4 regions of the Lederbergia sp. B243.17 genome follow, and region 1 is predicted to be linked to each of the others. Evidence: riboswitches for the same ligand, from Rfam matches in the RefSeq annotation. Region 1 holds a riboswitch; each other region holds the start of a gene.
The links. A riboswitch is a leader RNA that binds a small molecule or an ion and turns the genes downstream of it on or off. The one in region 1 is predicted to bind thiamine pyrophosphate.
Positions count from the first base shown of each region.

Region 1 (2,197 bases):
CGGCAATCACATCCCCATCATGGTTGAACAGCACGACCCGATCAACCCAGTCCGCAATCCTTTCAATCTTGTGCTCAACGATGATGACCGTTTTCTTATGGGTGACGTCTTTAACAGACTTCCATATTTGCTCGGTGCCTTCGGGATCGAGCAATGCCGAAGGCTCATCCAGAAACAATACGTCGGGCTCAAGAAGAAGTACTGAAGCAAGCGCCAGCCGCTGCTTCATCCCTTGGGAAAGTGTCTCGATCGGCGTATGCAGTTCAAGCGAGCCGAGTCCTGTTCGGTCCAATGCCGTTTTGATCAGCGGCTCCATTTCCTCTCTCGGCACTTGCAGGTTTTCAAGCACGAACGCGAGCTCCTCATCCACAAACGGCATGCAAAATTGCGTGTCCGGATCTTGAAAGACAAATCCCCATGAATCCGGCACCATGATCGATTCATATTTTAAAGGCACTTCAATCGAATGGGGGAGGATGCCGCAAAGCACCTGTAGAAGTGTCGACTTTCCGCAGCCGCTCGGACCAAGCAGCAGCACCTTTTCCCCTTGTGAAGCAGCAAAGGAGAGATCCCTAAAAACTAGGGAATCCTCTCCCGGAAATTTCAGCCTCAGATTTTTAACACTGATTTTCCTTTTGTTTTCCAAATTGAACACCTTCTACTTTGCGACCGGTCTGTCAAGAGCCTCATATTCTTCCTTTGCGACAGGCCGGATCAGATTGGTGACGCCCGTCTCTTCAAGTGCACGCACAATCAAGTATGCAAATACGCCGGTGAAGAGGAAGGCACTGACGACGCGCAGCCCATATTTTACAAACAGGGCCCATAGCTCCAAGTTGGCATATCCGTAAAAAAGATCGAGGAAAAAGCCGGCGAAACATGAGGCGATTCCTGCAAAACCGGCAACTGCCATGCCGAACCGCTTATAGCGGAAAGCTGCAAAAAGCAGCTCTGCGCCAAGCCCCTGGACAAATCCATAAATAAGCACTTCAATTCCATGGCCGATAAACGCTGAAAGTCCCGCTGCAGCTATGCTTGACAGCAAGGCAACACCAGGTTTGCGGATCAGCAGAAAGGCAAATGGCGCAACCATGAACCACATGCCATAGATAAGCTGGCGCGCAACGGGCAGCGCTGGCTTGATTACCGTGTATAAATCATCCCAGAATTTCATGATGATACCGAAAACAACACCGATCATGATAGTGATCAATAGATCGGTAAACTTTAACTTTTTCACCCATCCCAACCCCTTTTTCTTTGTTTTCTTACAAAAAAGGCCGTCTGAATGCACAGACGGTCGAGAAGGGGCCCCTTTATGATCAAAAAGATCAATTTCTCTACGCTGGCATTACCCAGATCAGATTAGCGGTCAGCAGCGGATTCATCTGCTATCTCAGCCTGATTCACTCAAGCACCCGGACGGACAATTATGTAATTAGCCCCAGTATATCGGAGTTCTATTGATATATCAATCCCTGTTTATAGTATACTTGCTTGAACAGGGGGGATAGAGAATGAGATATACCATTCGCAAGGCAGCAAAGGAAGATATTCCGCACATTCAGCGAGTTGCACAGGAAAGCTGGGGAGCCACTTATGAGGGAATTATCCCGAAGGAAATCCAGAAGCGATTTTTAAGCTCCGCTTACAGTGATGAATCAATGGAGAGAAGGGTCAGTCATTCCCTTTTGCTTGTTGCTGAAACAAACCGCAGCATCGTCGGCTTTGCCAACTTTTCACCATTGCAGGATGGAGGCAAGGCGGAACTTGGTGCGATTTACCTGCTTCCGGAATATCAGGGAACCGGCATAGGCACTGCCCTTCTTGAGTCAGGAATCGGGCATCTGGAAGGTGTAAAAGAGCTGTTCATCAATGTCGAAAAGGAAAACAAAATTGGCCTGACTTTTTATCATGCGAAAGGTTTCCAGGTCGTCTCAGAGTTTGATGAGGACTTTGATGGACATATGCTGAAGACAATCAGAATGAAAAAACAAATGAAGCACGCTGAAGTGAGCTAAATCTTTTACCGTTAACCCGTTCTTCTGGCATGGTGGATTTAGTAGTTGTAAGTACTTGTGGGGAAAGTGAGGCAGACAGCTTCTGCAGCTGTCCGCCTTTCATTAGGATGGTTGCTTCTTCTCGAAATGGCTTGCCAAACTCAAGACAAAAGCAAGTATAAATATAGCCAGCGAAC
Region 1 is NZ_JBWBKF010000089.1:20,499-22,695, reverse strand. Features, by position in the region: gene AC0TWI_RS18735 (ABC transporter ATP-binding protein) at 1-655, opposite strand, end outside; gene AC0TWI_RS18730 (ECF transporter S component) at 659-1,240, opposite strand; TPP riboswitch at 1,320-1,432, opposite strand; gene AC0TWI_RS18725 (N-acetyltransferase family protein) at 1,518-2,021, shown strand; gene AC0TWI_RS18720 (hypothetical protein) at 2,124-2,197, opposite strand, start outside.

Region 2 (2,197 bases), on a different contig from region 1:
CTGCATAGGACCGGCCGTCCGTAATGATGTCCGTTTCCCCGGTTACGGCAACGATGGTCTCATATTTCAGCGCTATTTTTCTAGCCAGATGCCCAATATCGAGATTACCTTCTCCGGCATCAACGCCTTGCGCTTCCCATTTCGCTCCGGCAATTGCCGCGAGTTCTCCGGCATTGCAACGGATCAGCGCCAGCTTGACCTTCCCGATGATCGACATTGTTGTGGCTTTACGGAAGGAGGAAGCGCCTGCTCCGACAGGGTCCAGCACTACCGGGACTCCATTTTGATTGGCTCCTTTCCCGGCAAGAATCATTGATTTTACCGTTTCTTCCGACAATGTGCCAATGTTCAGTGACAGGCAGGAAGAGATGCCGGCAATTTCAGCTGACTCTTCCGCAGCTTCAGCCATGACAGGGGAAGCGCCAAGGGCGAGCAGGCCATTTGCCTGAAAGTTGGCGACAACATAATTGGTAATACAGTGGATGAGCGGATTGCGGGAACGCAGTTCGCTAATTAGTTTCGGTTGAAGCATCAGTTACGCCCTCCCTTCAGCGAGAACATCAGTGCATACACGCCAATTTTGCTGTTTCCAAGCCATCTCCCAAAAATTCCACTCATAATAGCTGCTCTTTTTGAAATGCTCTTTCAATAGCAGACGCTTTTCAGGTGAGGCGGCTTCGGCGAGCTCATTCATCCGGTTGATCTGCTCCTTCACTTTTTCAGCAAACCATTCGGATCCATAAGTCCCGATCCACCGTTCATAGATCGGGTGTCCAGGTTTTGCATCCTTCAGCCTTTCGCCAATCTCATAATAGAGCCAATAGCAAGGGAGGAGGCCGGCGAGTATTTCTGCCAGGTCCCCATCAGCACAGCGGTATAAATGGGATACATAGGCATACGCATTTGGAGCTGGTTCAAACTCTTTCAGCTCCTGTTCTGTCACATCGAGCAGGGTCATGAAGGATTCATGCAGGCTCAGCTCGGCTTCACAAGTGGCAAGCGCATGCTCTGCAAACGCCTTTGTCACGGCAAGATCCGGAGATTTGGCAGCCCCGTAAGCCTGTACTTTGGCAAAGTGGCTTAAATAATAGGAATCTTGTTTCACGTAAAACCGGAAAGTATCGAGCGGCAAAGTACCGTCCGCAATCCCTCTCACAAACGGGTGGGTAAAGCTCGCCTCCCACAAATCATTGCATTCTCTGCGTACTTCTTCACAGAAAGTCAACACGTCATCCCCTTTTCCAAAAATAGTCGATCGGGATAAAGGGCAGAGGAAGGAGGATAAAAAAAGCTGCTCCCCCTGAAAGAACGGGAAGCAGCATTATGCTTGAAAAAAATATGCGCCTCCACTTCCCTACGCTGGTATCATCCAGATCAGGTTCCAAGGGTCCGCGCCTCACATGCGCGTCTCAGCCTTTCATAAAGGCTCCCCCAGCGGTTTGACAAAAAGATGAAATTGTCCTCTTGAGTATATCATATAGAAAGATTTCAGTAAATTTTCTTACGCATCTTGTTTGGACAATCCGAATATTGAAACTTTTTTAGTCTATAATCAGTAAAAGAACAAATGGATGGCAGAGGAGGAGATGGAATTGGATTTTCATTATGGCGGCTTTACCTTTGTTGAATTTTTGATGCCACTGATGTTTTTGCTAGTATTCGGGCTTATTCTTTTTTCGATTATCAGGTCAGCGATCCAAGGTGCAAAAAATCGTAACTCTCCCCGACTGACTGTTCCGGCAATCGTGTCTGCCAAAAGAGCAGAAGTGAGTGGGGGGGCAGGAGATATGATGGCTTCCACGGACTATTATGCCACGTTTGAAGTGGAGAGCGGAGACCGCTTGGAATTCGCGGTCAATGGGAAGGAATACGGCCAGCTTGCGGATGGGGACATTGGGAATCTAACGTTCCAAGGGACTCGGTTTATTGGCTTCTCCAGAACGGGGAAAGCAGGTTCAAATTCTTGACAGAAGCTCCTCTCGTAAGGAAAAATATAGGGTGATAGTAAATATTCTGAAAATGGGGCTGATAAAATGAAGTATCGCAGACTGGGACGAACAGGTTTGAAAGTCAGTGAAATCAGCTTGGGCAGCTGGCTTACATATGGAAAGTCAGTTGAAGATAATACTGCCGAAAAGATTATACATAAAGCATATGATCTTGGAATCAACTTCTTCGACTCCGCGAATGTTTATGA
Region 2 is NZ_JBWBKF010000059.1:936-3,132, reverse strand. Features, by position in the region: gene thiM (hydroxyethylthiazole kinase) at 1-532, opposite strand, end outside; gene tenA (thiaminase II) at 536-1,225, opposite strand; TPP riboswitch at 1,335-1,443, opposite strand; gene AC0TWI_RS11145 (DUF2500 domain-containing protein) at 1,593-1,967, shown strand; gene AC0TWI_RS11140 (aldo/keto reductase family protein) at 2,034-2,197, shown strand, end outside.
Region 2: it holds a riboswitch for thiamine pyrophosphate, as region 1 does, so the genes downstream of both, tenA (thiaminase II) here and AC0TWI_RS18730 (ECF transporter S component) in region 1, are expected to answer to the same signal.

Region 3 (2,197 bases), on a different contig from region 1:
TCTTCAAGCAAAAGTTCACAGGCCTTCGCAGTCTCGAACGGATCCGGCAGAAGAGTCTTGTCACAACCGAACACTTCGACCTTGACCATATGGCAAAGACCCGAAGCCTTCGCCAGCTTTGCAATCCTTACTGCCTCTTCAGCTGTTTTCGCCCCTGCAGTGTTCGGCAAAAATAGGAATCTTTCCAACTCGATCTCTTCGAGCAGATTGGGCTGCTGCTGATTGTAAATATTCATTCTTCTTACGGCGAAGGTCAATACTTCCGTTTCTGATGCGGCTACAGCCTCTTTTTGGACAGCGACAGACGGAAACTTTCCTGTTCCGAGAAATAAACGTGATGCGAACGTGTATGGACCGATTTTTAATGACATTTAACCGCCTCCTACAAATTGGACTATTTCGATTTTGTCTCCTGCTGCTAGGGGATGCTCATTCCAGCTTCCCTTTTCCAGCACCGTGCCGTTTTGCTCAACAATGGCAAATTCCTTTTTCACCGCTAAAAATTCGATCAGCTCTCCGACAGTCCGGACGTCATCCGGGGATTGGAGTCTCTGGCCGTTGACGGTCACTTCCACGTAATCTCACCTCCTTAAAATAGAGAGTTTGCTAGCTTCTTCAAGCGATTCATCGGGTGGAAAAAACGCCGATATCGCTGCAATGCCAGCTGCTCCTGTCTGAAGAACATCCGCTGCGTTTTCCGCATGGATGCCGCCGATGGCGATAACCGGGATGGCGGCAGACCGGACGAGCGCCTTCAATTCCGCCAATCCCCTTGGTGCGTGGCCCGGCTTTGAATCGGAAAGGAAGACATGGCCGTAATAGAGATAATCTGCACCTGCCTCCTCCGCCTGCTGGGCAGCTCCCGCCGAATGGACGGATTGGCCGATTCTCAGCCCAGGAAAAGAGCGCTTCAGCTCCGGGATGCCTTCCATATGCTCAGGAAGATGGACGCCATAAAGCCGGTATTTGTGGGCTATCTCAGGAAAATGGTGAACAATCAGCCTGTTTGGAGGTATTCCACTCTTCAGAAAAGTCTCCACAAGCGAGTCCGTCTCCTTCTCGGAATATCGTTTTTCCCGAAGATGGATCCGGTCCACCCACGGCAGAAGTTTTTTTGAAAATGCTGCAAGCCGCTTCTGCTCCCAATTATCATTCGTTACTGCATGGATCATCGCCGCCCTCCTTTTTTTGCATAATAAAAACCACTACTCTTCAGAAGAATAGTGGTTGGCTGCACGAAAAAAAACATCAGGATATACGTCCCCATGCACCACTTCCCTCCGCTGGCTTTAACCAGATCAGGTTCGAAGAGTCCCAAAGTCACACTTTGATCTCAGCCTTTCAAAAGGCCCCCCTAGCAGTTATTGAACTATGAAGTTGTTTCAAAGCCATCGTACCATGTCATTTTTTATTGTCAAGGCTTTCAATAGATGCACTTTACAAATCTGTTTTTGTATTGTGTAATAGGGGTAATGTGGATTTTTGGCGGGGAAGTTTCCCCAACGATGTCCTTGTATGGAGTAGGGGGGAAGGCATGTCAACAGCTTATCTTTATGTTACAGCTTCAGCACTGGCTGTCGTTGCAATTTCAATCGTGTTCAAGATTTTCATAGAAAAATTAAAGCAGCAGCCTGAACAGCAGTCGACGTTGCAGCGCAACTTCTTTATCGGCGTCGCGATTGCCGAAATCGTGCCGATTGTGCTTGTCATCTTCGCGATGATCAATTCGGTCCCGGCACAGGATATCAATGAGCTGCTCATCCCGGCTTTGCTCATTGTTATACTAATGACGTTTGCCCCAATTTTGGTCCTGATGCAAACAAAAGTAGATGTACCGAAAGAAGCGGAAGCAGCCATTACCGTATTCCGGCCAATCGGAAGCATGATGGTTTCCACGATACCGCTCATCTCGCTCGTCGGCTTGTTCCTGTTGCTGCCAAGATAAAAAACCGGAGGATGTTCTCAGAAAGTCAGATCTGACTTTCCGAGTGCTCCTCCGGTTTTTTTAAGCTTCTTGAAGCTTCCTCCATAGGATTTTCCCGCTGCTCGTTGTCGGGAACGTGTCGTGGAATTCGACAATTCGCGGATACTTGTAGCTCGCCATCTTTTCTTTCGCCCAATTGATGATGTTCTCTTCCGCTATTTTCCCTTTGTATTCATCGTTCAAAATAATGAGTGCTTTCACTGTCTCACCGCG
Region 3 is NZ_JBWBKF010000023.1:38,760-40,956, reverse strand. Features, by position in the region: gene AC0TWI_RS02905 (thiazole synthase) at 1-371, opposite strand, end outside; gene thiS (sulfur carrier protein ThiS) at 372-575, opposite strand; gene AC0TWI_RS02895 (thiamine phosphate synthase) at 582-1,172, opposite strand; TPP riboswitch at 1,259-1,366, opposite strand; gene AC0TWI_RS02890 (hypothetical protein) at 1,535-1,945, shown strand; gene AC0TWI_RS02885 (long-chain-fatty-acid--CoA ligase) at 2,006-2,197, opposite strand, start outside.
Region 3: it holds a riboswitch for thiamine pyrophosphate, as region 1 does, so the genes downstream of both, AC0TWI_RS02895 (thiamine phosphate synthase) here and AC0TWI_RS18730 (ECF transporter S component) in region 1, are expected to answer to the same signal.

Region 4 (2,197 bases), on a different contig from region 1:
CATTCGTAAAGGCGCTGTCGACATCAAGTTCCCGATCAAGCAAATCGTTTTTCATCATCCAATCGGTATATTTCTGCCAGACTTCCTTTTTCTGCTCTCCCCATCTCGGGGCATCGTCTTTGTATTTATCAGCAAGCCACTTTTGGCTGCTTTTCACAAGTTCAGGATCAAGATCCGGCTCTGCATCAATCAGGATTTCCGCTGCTTCATCCGGGTTTTCAATCGCAAACTCGTAGCCTTCTGCAACAGCCGCCATAAATGCCTTGACCAGTTCAGGATCTTTCTCGATCAATTTTTCATTTGTCCCGATCACCGGAGTATAATAATCCAGCTCTTCAGCGTAGTCGATCAGATAAAGCATATTGATATCTTCATTGCGCCGTTCCGCTTCAACTCCCGTCCAAGCATAGTATATCCAGGCAAAGTCGATATCTCTTTTAACAGCCGTAAAAAAGTCGGTATCCCCCATGTTGATCATCTCAAGCTTGCCCGGATCGCCGCCGTCCTGCTCCATGATCGTCTTGAGCATTGCCTGCTCAACCGGGGCTCCCCAACCTCCATACGTCTTCCCTTCAAAATCCTTCGGACGGGTAATGTTTTTATCAACAGGTGCAGCGAAGCCCGACGTGTTGTGCTGAATTATCGCGCCAATCGAGACGATCGGCACATCCTGGGTCCGCGCTTCTGTCACAGATTCCTGTGTCGTAATCCCGAAATCGGCCTTGCCGGATGCGACAAGCTGATCAACGCCGGCCTCTCCCGGCAGGATGATGTCGGCATCAATCCCATGCTTCTTGAAAAAGCCTTTTTCTCTCGCGACGTAGAGCCCAGTGTGATTCGTATTCGGAGTCCAATCAAGTACGACAGAAACCTTCCTCTCGTCAGACTTTCCGGACGACGACTCCTCCTGTTCTTTTTTCCCGCAGCCGGCCACTAATAAGAGCAGGGCAGCAGTGAAAAGTAGCCATTTCTTCATCTTTTTCCTCCTTAGCGTGAAGGGGAGTTTGAACCGCAAACGAAAAGATGCCCAGGTGAGTAACCTGGGCATCAAAAAGAACACTCATTCATAATCGAGTCGTATGTTCCCTTCGCTGGTATGAGCCAGAGCAGGTTCAAAGGGTCAATGTCTATCGGACACTCTCTCAACCGGCATCACCGGTTCCCCCACATTCCTATATATTTGTTTGACAATCCTATTATAACAAAGTTTCGCCAAATTGCCAGAAACGGAACCCTACTGCAGGCTTTTCTCCAAAGCCTGCCCGAGAACAGGATATTGATAGGAATAACCATGTTCCGCCGCCTTTTTCGGGATCGCGCATTGTCCGGCCGTAAGCATGACGTTCATTTCCCCGAGCAGAAGCTTTAATACAGGGGCAGGTACAGGCAGCCAGTGGGGGCGGTGCAGGACGTTTCCAAGCATTTTTCCAAACTCCTGCATCCGGACAGGCTGCGGGGCAGTCAAATTGAGAGGGCCAGTTATGCGGGAGTTTTCAATAGCGAAACGGATCAGCCCTGCGGCATCTGCCACCTGAATCCAGGAGATCCACTGCCGGCCGGAACCGATTGTCCCGCCTGCGCCGAGTTTATACGGAAGAGCCATCAGCGGCAAAGCGCCGCCATCACCGAGCACGATTCCGAGCCTGGCAAACACGGTCCGGATACCAAGAGGTTCCGCTTTCGCCGCTTCCTCTTCCCATTCACGGACGACGTTTGCCAAGAAATCATCCGCAGCCGGCCTGTCCTGTTCCGTGAACCTTGCTGTTTCCGACATTCCGTAATACCCGACCGCCGAAGCGTTGATGAGCACCTCCGGCTTTCTTTCCAATGCTGCAAAAATACGAATCACCTCGCGAGTCGCGTCCATCCTGCTCTGGAGAATCCGCTTCTTCTTCGCCTTCGTCCATCTCAAGCCATTGATCGAATCTCCGGCAAGGTTGACGAATGCATCCACTTCGCCGAGATGTTTCTCCGGAATGCAGCCTTCCTCAAGCCACTGGACATAACCCGGTTCCTTCGCCCGCTCTCGGCTCCGGGTCAGAATTACCACTTGATGGCCGTTTTCGTTCAGCTGCCGCTTCAACTCCGCCCCGACAAAACCGCTTCCGCCTGCAATCGCAATCCGCATTTCCTATCCCTGCCTTTTTCTTCATTATAACGTCGTGCGGGAGGACCGCAATGTTTACAGATAGGAGAA
Region 4 is NZ_JBWBKF010000014.1:41,070-43,266, reverse strand. Features, by position in the region: gene AC0TWI_RS00900 (ABC transporter substrate-binding protein) at 1-976, opposite strand, end outside; TPP riboswitch at 1,067-1,176, opposite strand; gene AC0TWI_RS00895 (TIGR01777 family oxidoreductase) at 1,235-2,128, opposite strand.
Region 4: it holds a riboswitch for thiamine pyrophosphate, as region 1 does, so the genes downstream of both, AC0TWI_RS00900 (ABC transporter substrate-binding protein) here and AC0TWI_RS18730 (ECF transporter S component) in region 1, are expected to answer to the same signal.